2 regions of the Paenibacillus sp. FSL R10-2796 genome follow, and region 1 is predicted to be linked to the other one. Evidence: a T-box and tRNA genes for the amino acid it is inferred to sense, from the RefSeq annotation. Region 1 holds a T-box; the other holds one or more tRNA genes.

Region 1 (11,090 bases):
GTTATCAACAGACCAAGACTTGTTGAACAGTTTAAGTAACCGCTGCAGTGTTTCATCAAGCATCTCTGGAGAAGTGAATCGATGCAGTACAACTGCGAACTCATCTCCGCCGATCCGGAAGGCCTGACCTATTCCTTTAACCGTATGCTGAAGTTCACGGGAGAGCAGCTGAAGAAATTCGTCTCCAGCCAGATGGCCTAAGGTATCATTTAGCTGCTTGAATCTATCACAGTCCAGCAGGGCAAGCGCAATATTTTGCCTCCGTCCTTCGGGTTGGGTGATAAGGTTCTCCATATACATTTTGAAATGAGCCCTGTTGGGAATCGCAGTTAAATGGTCATAGAAGGCTAGCTTATGTAGTCGTTCTTCGTATTGTTTTCGCTGGGTAATTTCCCGAGATAACAGCATAAATTGTGCTGGGAATTTACGGCTGCCGAGAACAGGTGACACCTTAGTTTCAAGCCATACCCATTGGCCTTCTGCTCCGCGCATGCGCAGTTCAGAAATACGCGGAGTTCCCTGAACAACACTTTTTAATTTAGCCCAGGCAATTTCCGGTTCACGTATGTAGTTGGATAACGGATCTCCTTTTTTAGGCACATAACCTAGAATACTGGAGTGTGAGGGAGAAGCATATAGAATCAACCCGTTGGGATCCGTCAAAATAATGAAATCAGACATGGTTTCACCGATAAGCTGATAAAGTGTTTGTTCTTCCAGCATTTCATTCTGGAGCCAGATGATTTTGCGTCCAAGGTAAATAATAACTAGGAGAAACACAAATAAGAGGAGTGAATAAAGAGAGAACAAAGCGCTTTTTTTATCTCCAAATCCATCCGTTACTTGCAAGGCGTAGTTGCCAATCAAGTCCTCTGCTTGGTCGAGATGTGCCCTAGCTTCATTGAATTGCGAGTTTAGGGTGAGCGCAGAATATGAATCTGAGTTCCAGCTGCTCTTCGTCCGTTCTGTTATTAGCGTATACCCTGAATTTTTCCATTTGATAATGGTAGTTTCGAAGGAGCTGAGCTCGTTTTTTAATTCGGAAAGGATAATTCCACTTTGTTTCATATCACTGTAAGGGTTTTTTATAGCGTTGATATTTGATCTTGCTACACTTATTCGTTCCTCCGCTTGAAGATTATTATCTATAAACTCCTTAGTGAACTGTTCACCTTCTGCGGCTGTTAGGTTTGGACCCATTGCGATTTGCAAGGCTACAGCGGCTTGATGCAGATCACGATCCGCGCTCAGTATGAGCTTAGAGTTCTGATATATATCATCATAAAGAGAATCTGACAATCTATTAATCGTGTAATTTAAATAGAGTAGCGAGGCGACGCTGATCCCAACCAGAAGGACGGAGATTGCAGCGAAGACATAGAATAGTTTGCGTGTTACCTTGAACTCAAAGAATCCTGCCACAGTCATCTTCTCCCTGTATAAGATGATTAAGAAAATCTATTGCTGCTTAAGTAGAACCTGCAGAACGCAATCTATGGTCAGGCGTAATTTAATTCATTCACTGATGTTTGAAGGTGCTTTTGGGATAAAAGAGGTGTTGTATACATAGTGGGAAAACATAGGAAAGTGTACGTGTGAGTAAATGGTAGTTTCTAGTATATCAAGTATATAGGACGTGCTGCTTATAGAGCAATCTTTACTCAGATAATAATCAAAATGACAAAATTTAAAGTTTAGTGTATGGGCCTATTGAATTATCTATATTCAAACCGATGGTTCCTATTACCCAACTCGAGCATAAATGATACCTTTTACAGCTGCTGAAAAAAACTGCCCTTAGTCATCTTAATGACTATAGGACAGCTAAACATTCATTATTCGTTACGCAGTGCGTGAATGGGGCGAAGTCGTGCGGCTTTGTTCGCAGGCATCATTCCAAAAATCACGCCGATGAGTAAGGAGAAAATAAAAGAAATCAGTACCATATCCCAAGCAATGGAAACTGTAAGTGCAGAGTATTTACCCAGCAGCCAACTGCCCGCGATACCAATGCCGACCCCAAGCACCCCACCCAAACCGCTGAGCACGATGGATTCAATCATGAATTGAGCGAGGATATCGAATTTTTTGGCACCAATTGCTTTACGGATACCAATCTCACGTGTTCTTTCATTGACAGATACGATCATGATGTTCATGATTCCGATGCCGCCGACAAAAAGTGAGATGCCTGCTATGCCTGCAAGCGCCATGGAAAGTGTATCTGTTGTGGAATTGACAGTTTCCAGCATTTCCTGAGAATCAAACACACTAAAAGCATTATCCGCATAATTGAATTTAGCATCAAGCGTACTTTCCAGTTTTTCTTTTGCAGCTGCTACAGTATCTGCTGAAGTTGTCTTAATGGTGATGGAACGGACGCCTTTACTTTTTAATTGGCGTTCTGCCGCGCTTATAGGAATGAGTATGATATCGTCGTTGGAACCACTTAGACTGGAGCCTTTTGTTTCTAAAAGCCCAACGATTTTATAGCTAATTCCGTTTAACTGGACCTTCTGCCCTACAGGATTGTCTGTACCGAATAAATCTTCGGCCGTACCTGAACCGATCAACGCTACCTTTTGCCGGTATTCGTTATCAATATCAAGCAAGAAGCGGCCTGCCTGTACATGAAAATCCTTTACCTCCTCATAAGAGGGGGTGATTCCTTCTACAGTTACACTAACGTTGTCTGTTTTATTCTTGGCTGTAGCATTGCCGCTGATCACAGGAGCTACATTTGCTATACCCTCTATATCCCCTAGAGCAAGGGCTTCCTCATAGGTGAGAGAGGTAGTCGCCCCACGGCCAGTAATGTTTACAGTGAGTTGGTTTGTGCCTAGTCCGTTTAGCTGCTCTGTGATCTGTGAAGTAGTTCCTTGCCCAACAGAAACAAGAATGATGACCGAAGAGACTCCAATAATAATCCCAAGCATCGTTAAAAACGCTCTAACCTTACTGCTGTTGATGCTCTTCAGGGCCATTCGCATGCTTTGGTACAATTTCACCCCGCATTCCTCCGATCTTCCACGAGGTTGCCATCCTGAATACGAATAATCCGCTCCGCTTGTTTAGCTATTTCCAGATCATGTGTGATAAGGATGATGGTATGCCCTTGCTTATTTAACTCACGTATCATTTGCATGACTTCCTGCCCCGTCCGTGTATCCAGTGCCCCGGTTGGTTCATCGGCAAGTAGAATAGGGGGAGATCCCGCCATAGCCCGGGCAATCGCTACCCGCTGTTGCTGTCCTCCCGAAAGCTCAGAAGGGCGGTGATGCATCCGATCCTCCAGCCCTACTTTAATGAGTGCTTCCTGTGCTAGTTGTCTTCTTTCCCGATGGGAGAGGCCACGATAAATCAATGGCAGCTCCACATTTTCAATGGCTGACAGCTTGGGGAGCAGGTTGAAATTTTGAAAGATAAAGCCGATCTTCTCATTGCGGATCGTTGCGAGCTTATTGTCGGATAACTTGCGAACCTCTTGTCCATCTAGAAGATAACTTCCTTCATCGGAGATATCGAGGCAACCAAGCATATTCATGAGTGTTGATTTACCAGAACCGGAGGGACCAATAATAGCTACGAACTCCCCCAGATCAATTGTAAAGGAAAGGCTATTTAAGACCGTCATGGTTTCTCCGGCCATTGTGTAGCCGTGGGACATGTCGTGAACTTCGATCAGAGGTGCTGAAGCACTCATCTGCCGCCACCTCCGCCACCACCTGGTGCGCTGCCCATACCACCAGCGCCACCTCCGCTGAAGCCGCCACCCCCACTAAAGCCACTGCCGCCGAAGCCAGCGCCACCCATACCGCCCATACCACCTCTAGTTTCCGTTTCCGTGCTGGTTGTTCCGGTTTTCGTAGAGATTACGGTAGGAATGATCACCTGGTCCCCTTCATGGAGTCCGCTGACAATTTCAATGCTGCTCTCATCATGGAGACCCACTTCGACAGTGACCATCTGTCCTGAGCTATTGCCGCGATTTCTTCCACCGGCAGCGCCGCTGCGAGCGTCAGGAGCCCCGCTGGGCATAGCGCCGCTGCGAGCGTCAGGAGCCCCGCTGGGCATAGCGCCGCTGCGAGCGTCAGGAGCCCCGCTGGGCATAGCGCCGCTGCGAGCGTCAGGAGCCCCGCTGGGCATAGCGCCGCTGCGAGCGTCAGGAGCCCCGCTGGGCATAGCGCCGCTGCGAGCGTCAGGAGCCCCGCTGGGCATTGGTGCTTGGCCCTCGCCAGTAGTTTTGGAAGTTGCGGCTGAACCCGCTGCTAGAGGAATAGAAACTGTGTATTTTCCGTTTCTTTCTTGTACAGCCTCAATAGGTACTGTTAATACATCCTTTTTCTCAGCAGTGGTTACTGAAACTTCCGCAGACATTCCGACAAGAGCACCTTCGGAGCTTGTTAGACCTATGGTAACATCGAAGAGGGAAACACCGTTTGAGGCGGTGCCCTCATTAGCTATTTTCGTAACCGTGCCCTTGAATTCCGTATCAGGCAGAGCATCCAATGAAATAGTGGCAGGCATCCCTAGCTTTACAGTAGGAATATCAAGCTCATCCACCTGCACAACTACACTTAAATTAGCATAATCGGTAATGTCGATGAGTTCAGAGCCGTCCATGGCTTTTTCGCCGCTTGCAATATTAACTGTCGTTACAGTTCCGTCAATAGGAGCCGTTAACGGATCAGGAGGAAGCATATCTTCTTGGACAGAAGCTATTTTTTCCTGTTGCGCCGAAATGTCGGTTTTGGCCTTTTCAATCGAACGTTTGGCATTTGCCAGCTCATCTTCTGCTGCACCTGATACGGCCAGCTTCTTATATTGCTCCTGCTTGTCCTCAAGATCGGTCTCAAGCGAGGCAAGTGAAGTTTGCTCCTGCTTGAGATTGTCACTCAGATCATTGCCTTCAAAGGTAATCAAAGTCTGGCCTTTTTTCACGAGATCGCCCTCTTTGACAAGAACCTCAGCTACGGTCCCGCTGTCCTTCGTTTTTACTTTACCAGTTTCTGTAGCAATCACGGAGCCGGCTCCGGATACACTAACTACGATATCGCCCTTTGTAACGGTAGCTGTATTAACAGGCGCTTCAGCGGCTTGACTGTTCTTATCAGGTAACAATGTATAAACCAGCATTCCTGCTGTGGCTACAACTACTACTCCAAGAGTCCAGAACACTATTTTTTTCTTCTTCATTTCTATCCTCCCTAGCTCATCATATTAATTGCCGGATGTATTGCTGGTGTCTGGATCTGTACCAGAAGTAGAGTTGCTGTTCGAAGTCGTTGCTGCCGCCTGATAAGTGACAACATAGGTTTGTGTTCCCAGCAGATTTCGATGGCCTTGGAATTCGTCGTATAGATTCAACCGGATTGCGCCGCCACCCAGTGTTTTGTACAGGCTGCTTGTGAAGGTTGTGGTGTACGACTTGAAGTTACCTAATTGTAGATCTGTGCCAAGCGTTAATGTTTTTTCCATGCTTTGTCCTAAGGGGTCAATCAGCTCCAACACCAGTTTGTGCTCATAGGTGCCTGATTCATAAAGCGTGCTGGCTGACATGTTGTAGGTTAGTGCAGTGCTGAGCGTATCTTTACCAGCGGTGACGGTGGCGACTGCATTTGTAACGGATAGAGTATAAGGAAACATTTCCACGTTCAAAAGATTGCCTTTGGGCTCCACCCCCAACTGGTTCAGTCCAAGCGATACCGTATTGATGTAACCCGACGATTGACCGCCAGGAGCGGTAAGCTTGCCTTCAGAAACACCCTCCCCGATGTAAAGGACAAGGTTCGCTGGATCTATACCGAGAGGGAGCTTACTCCAGAGGGTGACCAGACTTTTTCCGTTAGGACTGGTGGAGGTTTTGGACTGGGTGACTTCGGCTTCATAATATTGATTGTCTTGTGTTTTGTAATAGGCTACGAGCTGAGCCTGTTCGGATTTACGCGATTCCTCACTGTTCATTTCTAGTTCTGTGTACAAGAGATTTGAATCTGTACCTGGGTACACGAGGGTCCGGCGTACAAGTAATTCCGCTTTTTTACCTTCAAGCTCAAGATGGAAAGAATTTTCAGCTGCAACACTCTGTACCCGGCTGTCCAGTTGGGTAGTACTTAGAGAAAGGAAGTTAAGCTTACTTTCACCTGAAGTTTCTTGCAGGGTGATTTTTAATTGATTGAAAGTATAGCTATAAGGAACATTGGCTACGACATACACAGCAGCCGATTCATTTGGACCGAGGATGGTTTGCGTACTTTCTGAGACAACCTGGGAAGTGCTGCTGATGTCACTTTCTCCAGCTTTGACGACACTTGTAAGCGCAGGAAGCTGAACAGAGGTTGATTTAGTGTTGCGGATGTTGATTTTAGCTACGATCTGGTCTTTGTCGGACCAAGGGAGTCTTTGAATGTTTGCAATTTTGACAACAAATGTACCGTGACTGTTCTCAATGGGGTATTCCGTGTCCTGCCAATTGTTAGTTTGCAGCGTGTAAGGGATCTGATAATAGGCGGTAGGAAAAATGATCTTGCCTTCAGCAGCCGGCTCAGTCATTTGCAGCTGCAATGTTCCTTGATTGAGTGTGAGTGGTACATCTGCGCTGAGTTCAATAATCTTTTCTTCAAGCGGTTTCAATGTTAGGCTGGTAAAATCCTTCGTATCTACCGGAAAGCTATACCCTTCAGCGGCTTTAATAGCAAGTTCATAGGCAGGCACATTCACCGCTTTGTTGCCGCTATTTTTGATGCGGAACTGTAGTGTCCACTTTGCGTTGCCATTGTCAGCATAGACGTTAGCCGTTTTCAGCTGTGTTTCGACTGTATTATTGCTGATTGTAAGCTTCTTCGTGACATTGCTGGCTACGACAAGATCCGGTGTTGTTGCAGCGGGGAGATTGTAGGCGACAACCGGCAAAGCTATTTTTAATGAGGCATCTTCTCCGGCAAATTGCAGCGCCATGTTGTCTGTCTTCATATAAGAAGGGATTTCCGTCAAATAGTAGATCGTCTTCTTTTCCTGAGGCTGTACTTTATAGCTGGTGCTGGTGTCTTCAAGTGCGAGTTCAAATACAGATCCTCCAGCGGAAGCGAGGTATCCTTTAAGTCCAGTATCACTGAGTACCTTGGTTCCTTGATTAGTGAAGCTAACGCCAACCTTGGCATAGACCTTACCGTTATATTTATAAATTTGCAGGCTCTCTGCCTTGGTGGTTACAGGGAGATTGTTTAGGGTGATCTTTTTACTCTGCCCTCTGGCGACAGCTTGTGAATATCCTGTTGGTACGGTGAAGTTCCCTAGTTTTTTTTGATAATCGGTGGTGTTGAAGTCCCATCCGTACAATGAAATTTTGACCCCGTTTAAAGAGGTGGATTTGCCGATGTTTACATAGTAGGTGATAGATTGACTGCTTTTCGCGGCAATGGATTTGATGGTTGCACTGCTGGTAATAGGGCTTCCTTGAATAACTGTACCGCCGCTAGTAGTTACTTTGGAGAAAAAGTCCACCAGATTGAGGCTAGCGTTGCTTCCATTAGAGTAGCTGAGTGTGTATGTAAGAATATTTCCGCCATCCTGAGTTAATAAGCTGACATCCGTCAGCTTTGCGCTGATGTTAGTCTTCAAGGCTATGGAGCCTAGTTTATCCAGAGCGGATACGGAAGCTGTTGTTGCTATTTTGGTGGATGTAGTCCCGGCCCAAGCGGTATGAGCTCCATACGCTGCAGACTGGCTAAGTACAGCTGTGCTTAGCAGCACCGCGGCTACTTTTATTCTCCGTACATGCATTTGATTTCCTCCCAATAGGATAGTTAATAGTCTGCGAAGGTGCACCCGAGTGGATAAGCAAGCCTTCCTAGTAATGGAAATTATCAAGCCCCGCTGAATGTTAGCTGAAAAAAAGTTGGAAAAATGGCTCTGAAGCTTAAAGCCAGCTTAAAAGAAGATAAAAATTAGCCTAATTTTGTCCAGCTTGTCAAAACGACAGATTTTGCATATAATAAAGAGACATATCTCTTGTAGTAAAGAGATACCTGACAATTAGCATGAATTGTGAAATGCAGTGATGGAGAAGAGTACACAGTGCCTGACTTACAGGGAGGAGACGCCGCGGATTGAGAGCGTTTCTAAGAAGCAGAGCTGTCGAAGTTCACTCCGGAGCAGTTCCCTGAATTCCTTAAGCTGTCTAATAGGGAAGGGTAGGGGATACCGGTCACAGACCGTTATTTCTGTATAAAGTGAGATAGGTATCTGTCCAGCCAAAAGAGGGAATGAAGCTCTTAAGGGGAACAGATCAGCTTGTCTAACAAGGGTGGTACCACGGTCTTTTCGTCCCTTACCGGGAGGAAAGGCCTTTTTTTGTTGAACTAGACAATGATTGAAGGGGGCTGTACACGGCCATGAAAGAGAAGTTGGAAGCATTGAAGGTTGAAGCGCTGGCTAAGCTGCAGGAGGTTATGGATCCGCAGGTACTAAATGATCTAAGAGTGAAGTATCTCGGTAAAAAAGGTGAGCTTACAGAGGTTCTGCGCGGTATGGGAGGACTTAGTGCTGAGGAACGTCCGGTAATCGGGCAAGTAGCGAATCAGGTTCGCAGTGCTATTGAGGAGATTATCGGCGCGAAGCAGGAGGCTTTTCAAGAGCAGGAAACCCAGCAACGTCTGCAGGCTGAAAAAGTAGACGTAACCTTACCGGGTCGCCGTATGCAGCAAGGGGGCATTCACCCGCTTAGCAGAGTCGTACAGGAGATTGAGGATATTTTTATCGGCATGGGCTACCGTGTAGCTGAAGGTCCGGAAGTAGAGACCGATTATTATAACTTTGAAGCTCTAAATTTGCCTAAGAATCACCCGGCACGTGATATGCAGGATTCTTTCTATTTAACGGATGACCTGTTAATGCGCACACAAACCTCGCCGGTACAGATTCGTACTATGCAGGCTATGAACGGTGAAGCTCCGGTAAAAATCATCTGCCCGGGTAAAGTATTCCGCCGTGATGATGATGATGCAACGCATTCCTTCCAGTTCCACCAAATCGAAGGTTTGGTCATTGGAAGTAACATTCGAATGAGTGATCTGAAGGGCACCCTGCAACAATTTGTGCAGGAGATGTTTGGACCGAATACAGGCATTCGTCTTCGTCCGAGCTTTTTCCCATTCACTGAGCCAAGTGTTGAAGTAGATGTAAGCTGCTTCAAATGTGGCGGCGATGGCTGCAGACTATGCAAGCAAAGCGGATGGTTAGAAATCCTTGGCGCAGGTATGGTGCATCCAAATGTACTGAAAATGGGTGGCTATGATCCTGCTGAGTACAGCGGCTTCGCTTTCGGAATGGGTGTAGAGCGGATTGCAATGCTTAAATACGGCATCGATGACATCCGACATTTCTATAGTAATGACATGAGTTTTGTGAAGCAATTCAAGGGCGTTTAGTTTTTGTGGGCGCGCTGGCTGATAGTGGCGGAGAATGGCTTTGGACCGTTCTCCCACAGGAAGCAGCGCGAACGACAGTGAAATAAATACATCTGAAACATAAAGGAAGTGAGCGGATATGAAAGTATCAACCGGATGGTTGGCTGATTATACATCGATTGAAGGAGTAACCGCCGAACAGCTAGCGGAGAAGATTACCGCTGCCGGCATTGAGATTGACGGCGTAGAGCGCCGCAATAAAGGTATTTCCGGCATCGTAACCGGCTATGTGAAATCAAAGGAAAAACATCCTGATGCAGACAAGCTGAACGTATGTATCGTGGATGTGGGCCAAGATGAGGAGCTACAAATCGTTTGCGGCGCAAAAAATGTAGCTGCAGGTCAAACTGTACCTGTAGCAATGGTTGGCGCAAAGCTGCCAGGACTGGATATCAAAAAAGCCAAGCTGCGCGGTGTCCTGTCGCAAGGAATGATCTGTTCGGCCAAAGAATTGGGACTGAATGATAAATTGCTTCCAAAAGAGCAACAAGAAGGTATTCTTGTGCTGCCTGAAGGGACAGAGATTGGTCAGGATATTTCCAAGGTCCTCGGCTTAGATGACGAGATTCTGGAATTCGATCTGACTCCGAACCGTTCAGATTGCCTCAGCATGATTGGAGCTGCTTATGAAGTAAGTGCAATTCTTGGGCGTGAAGTTAAATTACCTGATCCAAAAAGCGAAATGATTGAGATCAGTGGTCCTGCTGCGGATTCCATTTCCGTCAAGATTGAAGATGAAGAATACTGCAGCCATTATGCAGTTCGTTATATTGCAGGTGTTAAACCTGCACCATCACCGCTGTGGATTCAGAATCGTCTGATGGCTGCTGGGGTTCGTCCAATTAATAATATTGTGGACATTACCAATTATGTGATGCTGGAATATGGACAGCCGCTGCATGCTTTTGATGCAGATAAAGTACAAGGTGGAGAACTCGGCGTTCGTCTTGCCCATGAAGGTGAAGTTTTGGTTACACTTGACGGTCAAGAGCGTAAGCTAGAGCCGCAAATGCTCGTTATCGCTGATGGAGTAAAAGCTGTAGGTCTGGCCGGAGTAATGGGTGGACGGGATACAGAGGTTACTGCTGAGACGGTAAACCTTGTTCTGGAATCTGCTAAGTTTGATGGAGGAACGATCCGTAAAACCTCGCGTCAATTGGGACTTCGCTCTGAAGCCTCCCTTCGTTTCGAGAAGGAAGTGGATCCAAGTGCAGTTATTCCTGCATTGAACCGTGCAGCCGTACTGATTGCACGTTATGCTGGCGGATCGGTCCATGAAGGCATCGTGCAAGCAGGAACTGACGCTGTTCAAGAGAAGGTTCTCACCTTGTCCTTAGAGAAACTGAATCGTTATCTGGGAACGGATTTGTCCTTGTTGGAAGTGAAGACATTGTTTGGCCGTCTACATTTCAAATGTGGAGATACCGCACAAGGGCTGATTGAAGTTCAAGTCCCAACCAGACGTGGCGATATCAGCTATGATGTTGATCTTATTGAAGAAATTGCCCGCCTGTACGGGTATGACAATATTCCAACGACTCTAATTGAAGGAATTACAACGCCAGGAGCACTAACTCACAAGCAAGCGCTCCGTCGTGAACTGCGTCGCCTATTGTCACATGG
Region 2 (11,090 bases), 3.0 Mb from region 1:
CACATTTATTAATAAAATAAAAAGGGTTAGCAAAGATAATCCTTCCCTCTTGAAATCATGATTCTCCTATTGCCCCACCACTAAACGCTCCACTGTTAATATAGCCATATTTGGTTTTTTTAAGTGTATGAAATGCAGTTAAAGCTACATTTGGTTCGTTGGAGTGTGATTAAAGACCTGCTGTTACACAAAAAAAGATGTCTAAGCCAATAGCTTAAGACATCCCATAATTCATATAGTAATCCCTGAATCCCTGATCTATCGAGTCCCATACTCGCTAAATCTTTTATGCCTTTTCGCCAAGCTCTCTGCGAATCTTCAAGAACACTTGGTAGCTGCGTTCCGCACATTCCGAAATCGCTATCGGATGAAATCCGGGCAGATCGGCATATAACTTATCGTGAAGCGGTTCGATCCATGAAGCCGGCAACTTACTTGCTCCAAGCTTCGCTCCCATAATTGAGCCCACAGTAGCCCCGTTACAGTCTGTATCCATTCCACCATATACGGAAGTGACAACTGTTTTTTCAAAGTCATTCCCGCCATAAACAAGCGACGCAGCTACAAGAGCAGCATTATTATTTGTATGGACTGCATCATAGTGGCTAAAAGTATCCCAAATGTTACGAACCAACTCCCGCTCACTTTTGGCCTTCTGCGCAATATCTATCCCCCGCAAAACATCACTGGCCAAACGACTGGTACGCGGAATCTCACTAAGGCCTATCTCTAGGATCCGTTCATTATCCTTCTCTGCAAAAGCTGCCGATATCATCGCCGCATTCAACATCTCACCGTAGATACCATTTTTCACATGTGAAAATGAAGCGTCGCGCCAGCCTAGTTCTGCCGCAAGCTCAGGATAACCTGCTGCGCCATAAGCCAGTCCATCTGCGCGTATAGCGGCACCAATCCACTCGCGGTAAGGGTTTAAGTGCATCCGCACTCTTTCCTGCCGCACCAGCCAATCCGCAGGCTTCTCGCCATGCAGATGAGAGGTCTCCTGCGCAAAATTCATATATGACTGTGTCTCCGCCGTGCACACCTGACTATATGTTAAATGTGTATGCCACAGCTTTCCGATATCCCAAGAATCCCAGTTCAGACCCTTCTGCTCCAGCAGCATAAGACCCAGGACAGTGTAGCGAATATCGTCATCGCTTTCCATATACTTGATCGTCTCGCGGGTACTCGCATATGTCCATTCACTTAAGCCAAGACCATATTCAGCCTCTGCCCGTGAATGCCCAGGCGTATAGCCAGTAATTGGCCAGGCGTCCGCACCCTGAAACCATAGCTCAATATTCTCCCAGCCCGAACGGCCATCTTTCCCATAGAGATAGTCCCAATACTCCAGCGGTTTCCCGAGTGCGCAGCCGACACTTCTACCGAGCCAGGCTCCATAGAACTTATCTCTCCATTCTGCCTCGCTCCAGTCCGCCTCAAGCTTACGTGGACCTTCTGGACGTAGTTGACGAATCTCCTCCAGAGAGGATGGCTCTTGATACGGAAAATCCTCACTAATCGTAAGCTCCATTAGCTCATTGTATACCTGCATCAGCTTGAGCTCATCGGCACCAGCAGCCGCTAGCTTATCCGCGAACCCATCAATCTCGCAACCTTCTTCTCCACGCTGAGCAATTTCAAACTGCACGGTCTCTTGAAGTCTCTCCCATCCTGCCATAGGCTACTTCCCTTCAGCCGCTAGCAGCAGCTCTTGATCAAGCTTTTCCAGTGAATCAAAGATCAGCTTCATAAATGCTTCCCGGTCAACGCCCACCAATACTTGTACATTCGCTGGACGATCCGTCTTTTTCCGTCTGTCTGCAACTGTCATTCCCCGCGTCAGCTTGCCTTCGGTCTCCACCGTTACATATAGATGCTCAGATTCAAATAGTTCCGGATGCAGCAGCCAGGCAACAGCACATGGATCATGCAGCGCACTGCCGACATAGCCCATTTTTTTACCGTAAATCGAATAGAAATCCAGCAATTCTCCGACCATTGTAGACACTGGTCCCCGCTCTTTCAATGCTAGGATCTCATCTTCAAAAATAGCAGCCTTATCGGTCACATCCAGACCACTCATTGTGATCGGAATCCCCGACTCAAACACAATACGGGCTGCTTCAGGATCTACATAGATATTAAACTCCGCAGTAGAGGTGACATTCCCATAAGAGATACCTCCCCCCATCAGTGAGATTTTTTCAATTCTGTCTTTAATCTCTGGATAAGCCGTGATTAGCAGTGCGATATTTGTTAAAGGAGCCATCGGCACGAGCGTAATCTTCTCCTCTGAAGAACGGATGATATTCAGCATAAACTCCACAGCACCCTGCTCTACAGGGCGGAATTTACTTGGAGGCAAAAGCGGCCCATCCATGCCCGATTCTCCATGCGCTTCCTCACCTGTAACAAGCTTGCCGAACAGTGGGCCAGCAGCCCCTTTAGCTACAGGAATGTCAGCATTCACGAAGCTGATCACCTTCAGGGCGTTTTCCGTGATTTTATCTAAAATTTGGTTTCCACCAACCGTTGTAATCCCGCGCAGATCTAACTTCTCCGAATTTGCTATGGCAAGCAGTATCGCTATTGCGTCATCATGCCCTGGATCGCAGTCAATAATAATAGGTGTTGGCATAGTTACTCACTCCTTGTCTGTGTATCAATCATTTCAATCGCTATTTAACTAGCGGACTTTTAAGTTTTTTATTCTTTTTTCGTGTCTCAGATACTGCGTAGATCACAAGTCCAATTACTGTGGCTACATAAGGAAGAGTGGCGATTAGCTCCGCAGGAATCTTTAACACCTGTAGCGCATTCGACAATGCATCTGCAGTACCAAATAATAAAGAGGTCAGCGCCGTGCCTACGGTCGTACTTCTTCCCATCGACTCAGCGGCAATGGCAATCCAGCCCCGGCCAGCGATCATATCGCGGGTAAACAGTGACAAATACCCCATCGACATATAAGCACCGCCTAAACCGGCAAAAAATCCGCTAAGCAGCAAAGCCATATACTGTATTTTCACAACACTTACACCCACGGATTGAGCCGCATGTGGATTTTCACCCACTGAACGAATGCGCAGTCCAAGCGGTGTACGGTTTAATAGATAGTAGACAACAAACACAGCCAATATAGAAACATACGTCAGAATGTGATGCCCCGATAAAATAGGTCCAAGCACCGGGATATCCTTCAACAAAGGAATCTGGACACTAGGCAGAACTTTACTCGCCAGAGAAGTGGAAGAACCCTTGTCGCCACTAAGCAGATAGAGGATAAACACAGTGCCTCCCGAAGCGAACATATTAATGGCCACACCCCCGAGAATGATATGTGTTTTGAATTTCAGGGTGAAAAAAGCTAATATTCCAGCGATCAATGTTCCAGACAGCACCGCCCCAAGCAGACCTACCCATGCGCTATGTGTATAGCTGCTTATGATGACACCCGCTAAAGCGGCAACAAGCATGATGCCCTCCATCCCAATGTTAATGATCCCTGCACGGTTGGAGATGAGTGCGCCGAGCGCGGCGAACAGAATCGGAGTCGTCACGCGAAGGACAGAGAACGCAAAGTCAGTTGTAAAAATCACATCAAACAAACTATTCACGCTTCCTTCGCCTCCTTCAAGAGCATCCGATTTTTCCAGAATTTCAGAAATTGCTCAGCCGAAATCAGAAGAATGATAATTGCCTGTATAATTGAGATCATCTCTGAAGGTACATCAGACAGACGCGCCATCATGTCAGCCCCAATTCGAATGTACGCTAGGAATAATGCAGAGCCGATTACGGACAGCGGATTATTTTTGGCTAACATCGCTACAAGGGCACCATCCAAACCATAACCAGGCAGTGACGTCCATTGGAAACGGTTATACATCCCCAGCACTTCTACGGAGCCCCCCATACCTGCGATAAAACCTGCAATCAAGTGGACGAGAATAATAACCTTGGCTGTCTTCATACCGGAATAACGGGCAAAGTCCCGGTTGATGCCTGTCATGCGCAGCTCATATCCCCATTTCGTTTTGTATAGGAATAGATGAGCTGCAATAATAAGCACGATAACGATAATAAGACCGGTATGAATACGGGTGCCCGAGACCATTTTACTCAGCAGTGCCGTTTTCTCGAATTTGTAGGATACATTGGCAAAAGCTTTAGCATCACGCAGATGATAGTTCAGTAGGTATAGCCCTACTCCGAACAAAATATTATTGAACATTAAGGATGTAACCAACTCATTAGCATTCCATTTTGCCTTCAGAATACCAGGTATTGCCGAGAGCAACGCTCCTACAATTGAACCTGCAGCAATAGCTACCATCGGATGCAGCCAGCCGTCCAGCGTTAAATGAATAGCCAATACGGAAGTTACAACACCGGAGAAATAGAAAATCCCTTCAGCTCCCAGGTTGAACATATTGGCTCGAAACAACAAGGATACTGCCAACCCAGTGAACATGAGCGGAATCGCCATCTCAATCACATTACCAATATGACCTTTACTGGATAACGGCTCTAATAGGAATATACCAATCGTCTTCACAGGCTGATTACTGACCAAAGAGATGATCAGAAAGGCAATAGCGAGTGCAATAACGATTACCGCCGATGTCCGAATGTACTCAAAATATTTAACTTTAAACATGATTTACGGCCCTCCCGATGTGCTCCTCGTCCTGTCGATGAATCCCCAGCATATAAAGACCTAATTCTTCCTCACTAACCTTAGATGGCTCCTCGAAAAAGGCAACAATCTTACCCTCGTACATTACTAACAGACTATCGCTGATCTCCAAGATCTCATTCAAATCTGCCGACACTAGCAAAATCGCGCAATCGTCTGAACGTAATTCCAACAACTTTTGATGTATGAACTGGGCTGCGCCTATATCCACACCCCGTGTCGGCTGTTCTGCAATAAGCAGCTGCGGTTCAGTCGAACACTCTCTAGCTACGACCACCTTCTACATATTACCGCCTGACAACATTCCTATGGGCTGCGAAGGTCCTGAACAGCGGACTTTAAATTCCTCTACAAGGGATACTGCTAGCTTGGCAATTCGTGAACCATTCAAAAAAAGACCTTTATTCATTGCTTTTGTACGATACTGAGTAGATAGCAGATTATCAGCTATGCTTGCTTCACTAGCGATCCCTTGCCGCATCCGATCCTCCGGTATATAGGAAACGCCTAGCTTACGAATATCCAAAATATCCGATTCACGGATATCCTTTCCCTTCACTAGTACAGAACCCTGACTTGAGACACCTCTCAAGCTACCTGTAAGAGCTTCAATAAGCTGTGTCTGCCCGTTGCCTTCTACACCAGCAATCCCAACGATCTGCCCACCACGTACCGCAAAATTGATATCCGACAATAATGCTTTGCCATCTGCATCATTCACACCGAGTCCCTGCACCGTTAGTACTGGCTCACTAACAGCCAGAATCTCTTTGTCATATTTCAGCACGACATCTCTGCCGACCATTAACCGCGAGATTTCCTGTTCTGTCACATCCTGTGTTTGAAAAACACCTTCACTACGGCCGCTGCGCATAATCGTAATTCTGTCGCAAATCGCTTTGACTTCCTTTAATTTGTGCGAAATAAAAACTATCGTATGCCCCTGTTCCCTTAATTGCTTAAGCTCGCGGAACAATTCCTCTGTTTCCTGTGGAGTCAACACCGCAGTTGGCTCATCAAGCACCAGAATTTTCGCACCACGCAGCAGCGCCTTAAGAATCTCAACCTTTTGCTTCATCCCAACTGTAAGATCCTCTACTTTTGCCTTTGGATCCACGGCCAGATTGTATTTCCTTGCGGTCTCTTCCGTCATGCGCACAGCCTCGGCATAATTAATGCCAACTCCTCTGCGCGGCTCCATACCCAGCACCATATTCTCTGCCACCGTAAAAGAAGGTACCAACATGAAATGCTGGTGGACCATGCCGATACCTCTATCAATGGCGTCCTGAGCGGATTGCAGCTTTACTTTTTCACCCTTGATATAGATCTCGCCTTCACTTGGCTCTTCCATGCCGAACATAATCTTCATTAAAGTCGATTTACCTGCACCGTTCTCACCTGCAATCGCATGTATTTCTCCCTCACGTAAAGAAAAATGCACGTCTTTATTTGCAACGACGCCATTGGGATATACCTTGGTAATTCCCCGCATTTCCAGCAGAGCTGTGTACATAGGTCTCAACGCCTTTCAACTTGGAGGTCTGCAAAAATATACAGCTGGAATTCCCCTGACTAGAAGAATCTCCAACTGTAGGTTTATCTCTATAGAGCTGATCTTAAGGTTTAAAGCTTAAGGCTTAAGGCTTAACTGCGTTACGAATAGCTTCTACCTCTGCGGTTTCCATCCCCATCGCATTATCCACTTTAATTTCTTTATTGATCAGCTTTTGCTTCACTTCTTCAACCTTGGCCTGAAGATCAGCCGGGAATACATTTTTATAAATATCATTCTCAGCAATACCTACACCATCATCTACAAAGCTCAATACATCACGTTTGCCCATTTCTAGCGTACCCTCTTGCAATCTCTTCACTGCACCTAGAATAGCCGTATCAATCTTTTTAATCGATGAAGTAACGATTAGATTTGCTTTTTCACTATCTGTATCGTTAATCAACATTGCCTGATCGGAGTCTACACCGATTGCATATTTTTTCTTCTCTTTAGCTGCGTCAAAGATCCCAAGACCTGTACCCCCAGCCACGTTAAAAATAACATCCACACCGGAGTTATATTGAATTAGAGACAGCTCCTTACCTTTTGCCGGGTTAACAAAATCACCAGCGTACGACACAGCCACTTTTACATCAGGATCAACGTACTGAGCACCTTGAATGTAACCGACCAAGAAAGCATTAATCCCCGGAATATCCATACCGCCCACAAACCCAATCACATTCTCAGGGGTAGCATTCGGCATATCCGATTGTGTAGCTAATGCTGCTACGGCACCTGCCAAGAAAGATACTTCATTTGTCGCATAAGACATGTTGTACATGTTATCTGGTGCTTCATCGATGTCGGTATCATAATTAATGAATTTTTTGTCTGGATACAATTCTGCCGTTGCATTAAACATCTCTGTAATTTCAGAACCGCCAGAAATAATTACATCCCAATCCTCGGAAGCGATATCGTTAAATGTAGGCTCCCATTTCGTTTTATCAACGCCCATTTCAACAACCTTTGTTTCTGCACCAAGTTCATCCTTAACCTTTTGCAAGCCGTTATTAGCGGAATCAAAAAATGATTTATCCCCAAGTGTCCCCGGAATCAGCAATACAACCTTGAGTTTATCCCCTGCACCTGTTTCTCCACCCTCAGCAGCGTTTGATCCAGTATTCGCAGAAGAACCGTTATTGGACGTGTTATTTCCACATGCTGTGACCAGAACCATCACCATTAATAACAACAAAGAAAGAACTTTTTTATTCATTACTCTATTCCACCCCTAATTTTAGTTGGTTAGTAATCCGCAGAATCCCATCTTCACCCATTGTATAATTCACGGTTCAAATGGAAATTCTCTTTTTTCCAAATAAAGTATCATTGAAAGTAATAAATTTAACGTTTAGGCTCAAAAATAGCAATAAAAATACCATTATTATTAATAATCCGCTTTATTTCCGAACGAGATGGCCAGTCAGGTTGCGAACTTTCGGATTTATTGATACGATCATAACAAATATTATTAAAAATAATTATATGATTTCGGTCATAGTTTTGTACGATTCGGCTAAAACATAAGTATTGGAGGATCATCATGGATCGTGTTCTATATATTGTAAGTGCCACACATGAGCTAAATACTTATATCCCTCCACACCAGCATGAATGCTACGAACTAGTCTATTATTTACAGGGGGTAGGGACAACCAATGTTGGCCCACGAAGTTACCATTTTCGCTCCTCTTCTTTCGCGCTTGTGCCACCCAATCATAAACATGACGAGCACCACCGTGAGGATGCAAATGTATTATTTGTAGGCTTCCACTCGGAACACCCTAATATGAGTAATCTGCTCGGCGTATATGAAGATGATAAAGATCAGACCGTTCTTCAAATCCTGCTGCGAATGAAAGCAGAGTTTACACGCAAGCAAGACGGATTCTCTGAGCTTCTAAACCTACAAATGAGCGAGATTACCGTCCATCTTATGAGGCTTCTTAGTGCCTCTGGATATCAATCCCCAACAGAAGATCGAGTACAATATGTCCTTAATTATATGAATGAGCATTATCGCCATAAATTGTCCGTCGAAACACTATCAGAAATGTCCGGATATAGTTACGATCGTTTTCGCCATCTATTTAAAGAACGTTTCGGGTCTTCACCCCTGCGGTATTTGCTGTTAAAACGCCTGGATTATGCAAAATCTCTATTACGTCATACTCAGATGCAAATCTCTGAAGTATCCGCTGCTGCAGGTTTTGTGAACGATGCCCAATTCTGCAATATGTTCAAACGAGAAATAGGTCTTACTCCGCGAGCATTCCGCATTAATAATCAATCAGGTTAATCACTAATCAGATTAAAAAAGCCGTTGAATAGAGAGTTTCTCTATTTCAACGGCTTAATGCTGTAAACCCAAGAACATAAAGAAAAAAGGTTTGTAAGAATGCTTTTATAAGCAATCTTACAAACCTTTTTAAGATACCGGCGAGAGGACTCGAACCTCCACGGTTTCCCACTCGATTTTGAGTCGAGCGCGTCTGCCATTCCGCCACGCCGGCACATATGAACTAAATGGAGGCGCCACCCAGATTTGAACTGGGGATAAAGCTTTTGCAGAGCTTTGCCTTACCACTTGGCTATGGCGCCATGTAAATTTTGGAGCGGACGACGGGAATCGAACCCGCGACCCTCGCCTTGGCAAGGCGATGCTCTACCGCTGAGCCACGTCCGCATAAAATGGCTGGGGATATAGGATTCGAACCTATGAGTGACGGAGTCAAAGTCCGTTGCCTTACCGCTTGGCTAATCCCCAATAACATTTTAAAGTAAAATGGGGCGACTGATGGGTCTCGAACCCACGAATGCCGGAACCACAATCCGGTGCGTTAACCCCTTCGCCACAGTCGCCATATTAAGTTGATATTGTTGCCATTATTCATTTTAAAGTAAATGGGGCGGCCGATGGGTCTCGAACCCACGAATGCCGGAACCACAATCCGGTGCGTTAACCCCTTCGCCACGGCCGCCATATTAAACTTTAGAAAGAACTTGGCAGGGGCAGCAGGAATTGAACCCACACCAACGGTTTTGGAGACCGTTGTTCTACCTTTAAACTATGCCCCTAAAAACTGGTGGAGGATGATGGATTCGAACCACCGAACACTCACGTGAGCAGATTTACAGTCTGATGCGTTTGGCCACTTCGCTAATCCTCCAAGGATGGTGCCGGCGAGAGGACTTGAACCCCCAACCTACTGATTACAAGTCAGTTGCTCTACCAATTGAGCTACACCGGCATGGCACTCATTCTTTTGTGATGATAAATGGTGGCTCGGGACGGAATCGAACCGCCGACACGAGGATTTTCAGTCCTCTGCTCTACCGACTGAGCTACCGAGCCATGATGAAAATGGCGGAACCGACGGGATTCGAACCCGCGATCTCCTGCGTGACAGGCAGGCATGTTAGGCCAACTACACCACGGTTCCAAAAGATATAATTGCTTAAGTTAATTGGTTGCGGGGGCAGGATTTGAACCTGCGGCCTTCGGGTTATGAGCCCGACGAGCTACCGGGCTGCTCCACCCCGCGTCAGTAAGAAAATGTTATGGTGGAGGCTGAGGGGATCGAACCCCCGACCCTCTGCTTGTAAGGCAGATGCTCTCCCAGCTGAGCTAAGCCTCCATAAACAACAATTGTTATTGTACCAAAGTCCACTAGGATAAATCAAGTGAAAATTTGGTGACCCGTATGGGATTCGAACCCATGTTACCTCCGTGAAAGGGAGGTGTCTTAACCCCTTGACCAACGGGCCATACTAATTAAAAATTTGTGGCGGAGAGAGAGGGATTCGAACCCTCGAGACGCTTGTGGCGCCTACACGATTTCCAATCGTGCTCCTTCGGCCAAACTCGGACACCTCTCCATATGGCTCCCCGAACAGGACTCGAACCTGTGACAACTCGATTAACAGTCGAGTGCTCTACCAACTGAGCTATCAGGGAATATTCATACCAGGCTTGATGCCTGAAAACTGAATCCGAAACAAATTTGCATTCTACGTATAGGATAAGCCCTCGACCGATTAGTATTGGTCAGCTCCATGCATTGCTGCACTTCCACCTCCAACCTATCTACCTCGTCGTCTTCAAGGGGTCTTACTAATTGGGAAATCTCATCTTGAGGGGGGCTTCACGCTTAGATGCTTTCAGCGCTTATCCCGTCCGTACGTAGCTACCCAGCCATGCTCCTGGCGGAACAACTGGTGCACCAGCGGTACGTCCATCCCGGTCCTCTCGTACTAAGGACAGCTCCTCTCAAATTTCCTGCGCCCACGACAGATAGGGACCGAACTGTCTCACGACGTTCTGAACCCAGCTCGCGTACCGCTTTAATGGGCGAACAGCCCAACCCTTGGGACCTACTTCAGCCCCAGGATGCGATGAGCCGACATCGAGGTGCCAAACCTCCCCGTCGATGTGGACTCTTGGGGGAGATAAGCCTGTTATCCCCAGGGTAGCTTTTATCCGTTGAGCGATGGCCCTTCCATGCGGTACCACCGGATCACTAAGTCCGACTTTCGTCCCTGCTCGACTTGTAGGTCTCGCAGTCAAGCTCCCTTATGCCTTTGCACTCTGCGAATGATTTCCAACCATTCTGAGGGAACCTTGGAACGCCTCCGTTACTCTTTAGGAGGCGACCGCCCCAGTCAAACTGCCCGCCTGACACGGTCCCCGTACCCGGTAAGGGTACTAGGTTAGAACCTAGATACGATCAGGGTGGTATCCCAACGGCGCCTCCACCGAAGCTTGCGCTCCGATTTCTACGGCTCCCACCTATCCTGTACAGATCGTACCCAAATTCAATA

Evidence for each region. The T-box of region 1 lies ahead of pheS (phenylalanine--tRNA ligase subunit alpha). A T-box ahead of a tRNA ligase gene usually reads a tRNA of that ligase, here a tRNA-Phe.
Region 2: it has a tRNA-Phe gene. The T-box ahead of pheS (phenylalanine--tRNA ligase subunit alpha) is inferred to sense a tRNA for this amino acid. The anticodon was not compared.

What each region holds. Positions count from the first base shown of each region.
Region 1 is NZ_CP150178.1:2,044,079-2,055,168, forward strand. Features, by position in the region: gene NST58_RS09155 (sensor domain-containing diguanylate cyclase) at 1-1,422, opposite strand, end outside; gene NST58_RS09160 (ABC transporter permease) at 1,836-3,008, opposite strand; gene NST58_RS09165 (ABC transporter ATP-binding protein) at 3,005-3,703, opposite strand; gene NST58_RS09170 (efflux RND transporter periplasmic adaptor subunit) at 3,700-5,196, opposite strand; gene NST58_RS09175 (hypothetical protein) at 5,221-7,782, opposite strand; T-box leader at 8,048-8,333, shown strand; gene pheS (phenylalanine--tRNA ligase subunit alpha) at 8,394-9,428, shown strand; gene pheT (phenylalanine--tRNA ligase subunit beta) at 9,547-11,090, shown strand, end outside.
Region 2 is NZ_CP150178.1:6,335,009-6,346,098, forward strand. Features, by position in the region: gene NST58_RS28180 (ADP-ribosylglycohydrolase family protein) at 287-1,684, opposite strand; gene NST58_RS28185 (nucleoside hydrolase) at 1,688-2,644, opposite strand; gene NST58_RS28190 (ABC transporter permease) at 2,685-3,623, opposite strand; gene NST58_RS28195 (ABC transporter permease) at 3,620-4,666, opposite strand; gene NST58_RS28200 (hypothetical protein) at 4,659-4,982, opposite strand; gene NST58_RS28205 (ABC transporter ATP-binding protein) at 4,986-6,221, opposite strand; gene NST58_RS28210 (BMP family ABC transporter substrate-binding protein) at 6,346-7,485, opposite strand; gene NST58_RS28215 (AraC family transcriptional regulator) at 7,813-8,568, shown strand; tRNA gene NST58_RS28220 (tRNA-Leu) at 8,704-8,782, opposite strand; tRNA gene NST58_RS28225 (tRNA-Cys) at 8,797-8,870, opposite strand; tRNA gene NST58_RS28230 (tRNA-Gly) at 8,881-8,955, opposite strand; tRNA gene NST58_RS28235 (tRNA-Gln) at 8,962-9,036, opposite strand; tRNA gene NST58_RS28240 (tRNA-His) at 9,056-9,131, opposite strand; tRNA gene NST58_RS28245 (tRNA-His) at 9,175-9,250, opposite strand; tRNA gene NST58_RS28250 (tRNA-Trp) at 9,274-9,347, opposite strand; tRNA gene NST58_RS28255 (tRNA-Tyr) at 9,354-9,439, opposite strand; tRNA gene NST58_RS28260 (tRNA-Thr) at 9,445-9,520, opposite strand; tRNA gene NST58_RS28265 (tRNA-Phe) at 9,549-9,624, opposite strand; tRNA gene NST58_RS28270 (tRNA-Asp) at 9,635-9,712, opposite strand; tRNA gene NST58_RS28275 (tRNA-Met) at 9,738-9,814, opposite strand; tRNA gene NST58_RS28280 (tRNA-Val) at 9,832-9,907, opposite strand; tRNA gene NST58_RS28285 (tRNA-Glu) at 9,963-10,037, opposite strand; tRNA gene NST58_RS28290 (tRNA-Ser) at 10,056-10,148, opposite strand; tRNA gene NST58_RS28295 (tRNA-Asn) at 10,152-10,227, opposite strand; rRNA gene NST58_RS28300 (23S ribosomal RNA) at 10,288-11,090, opposite strand, start outside.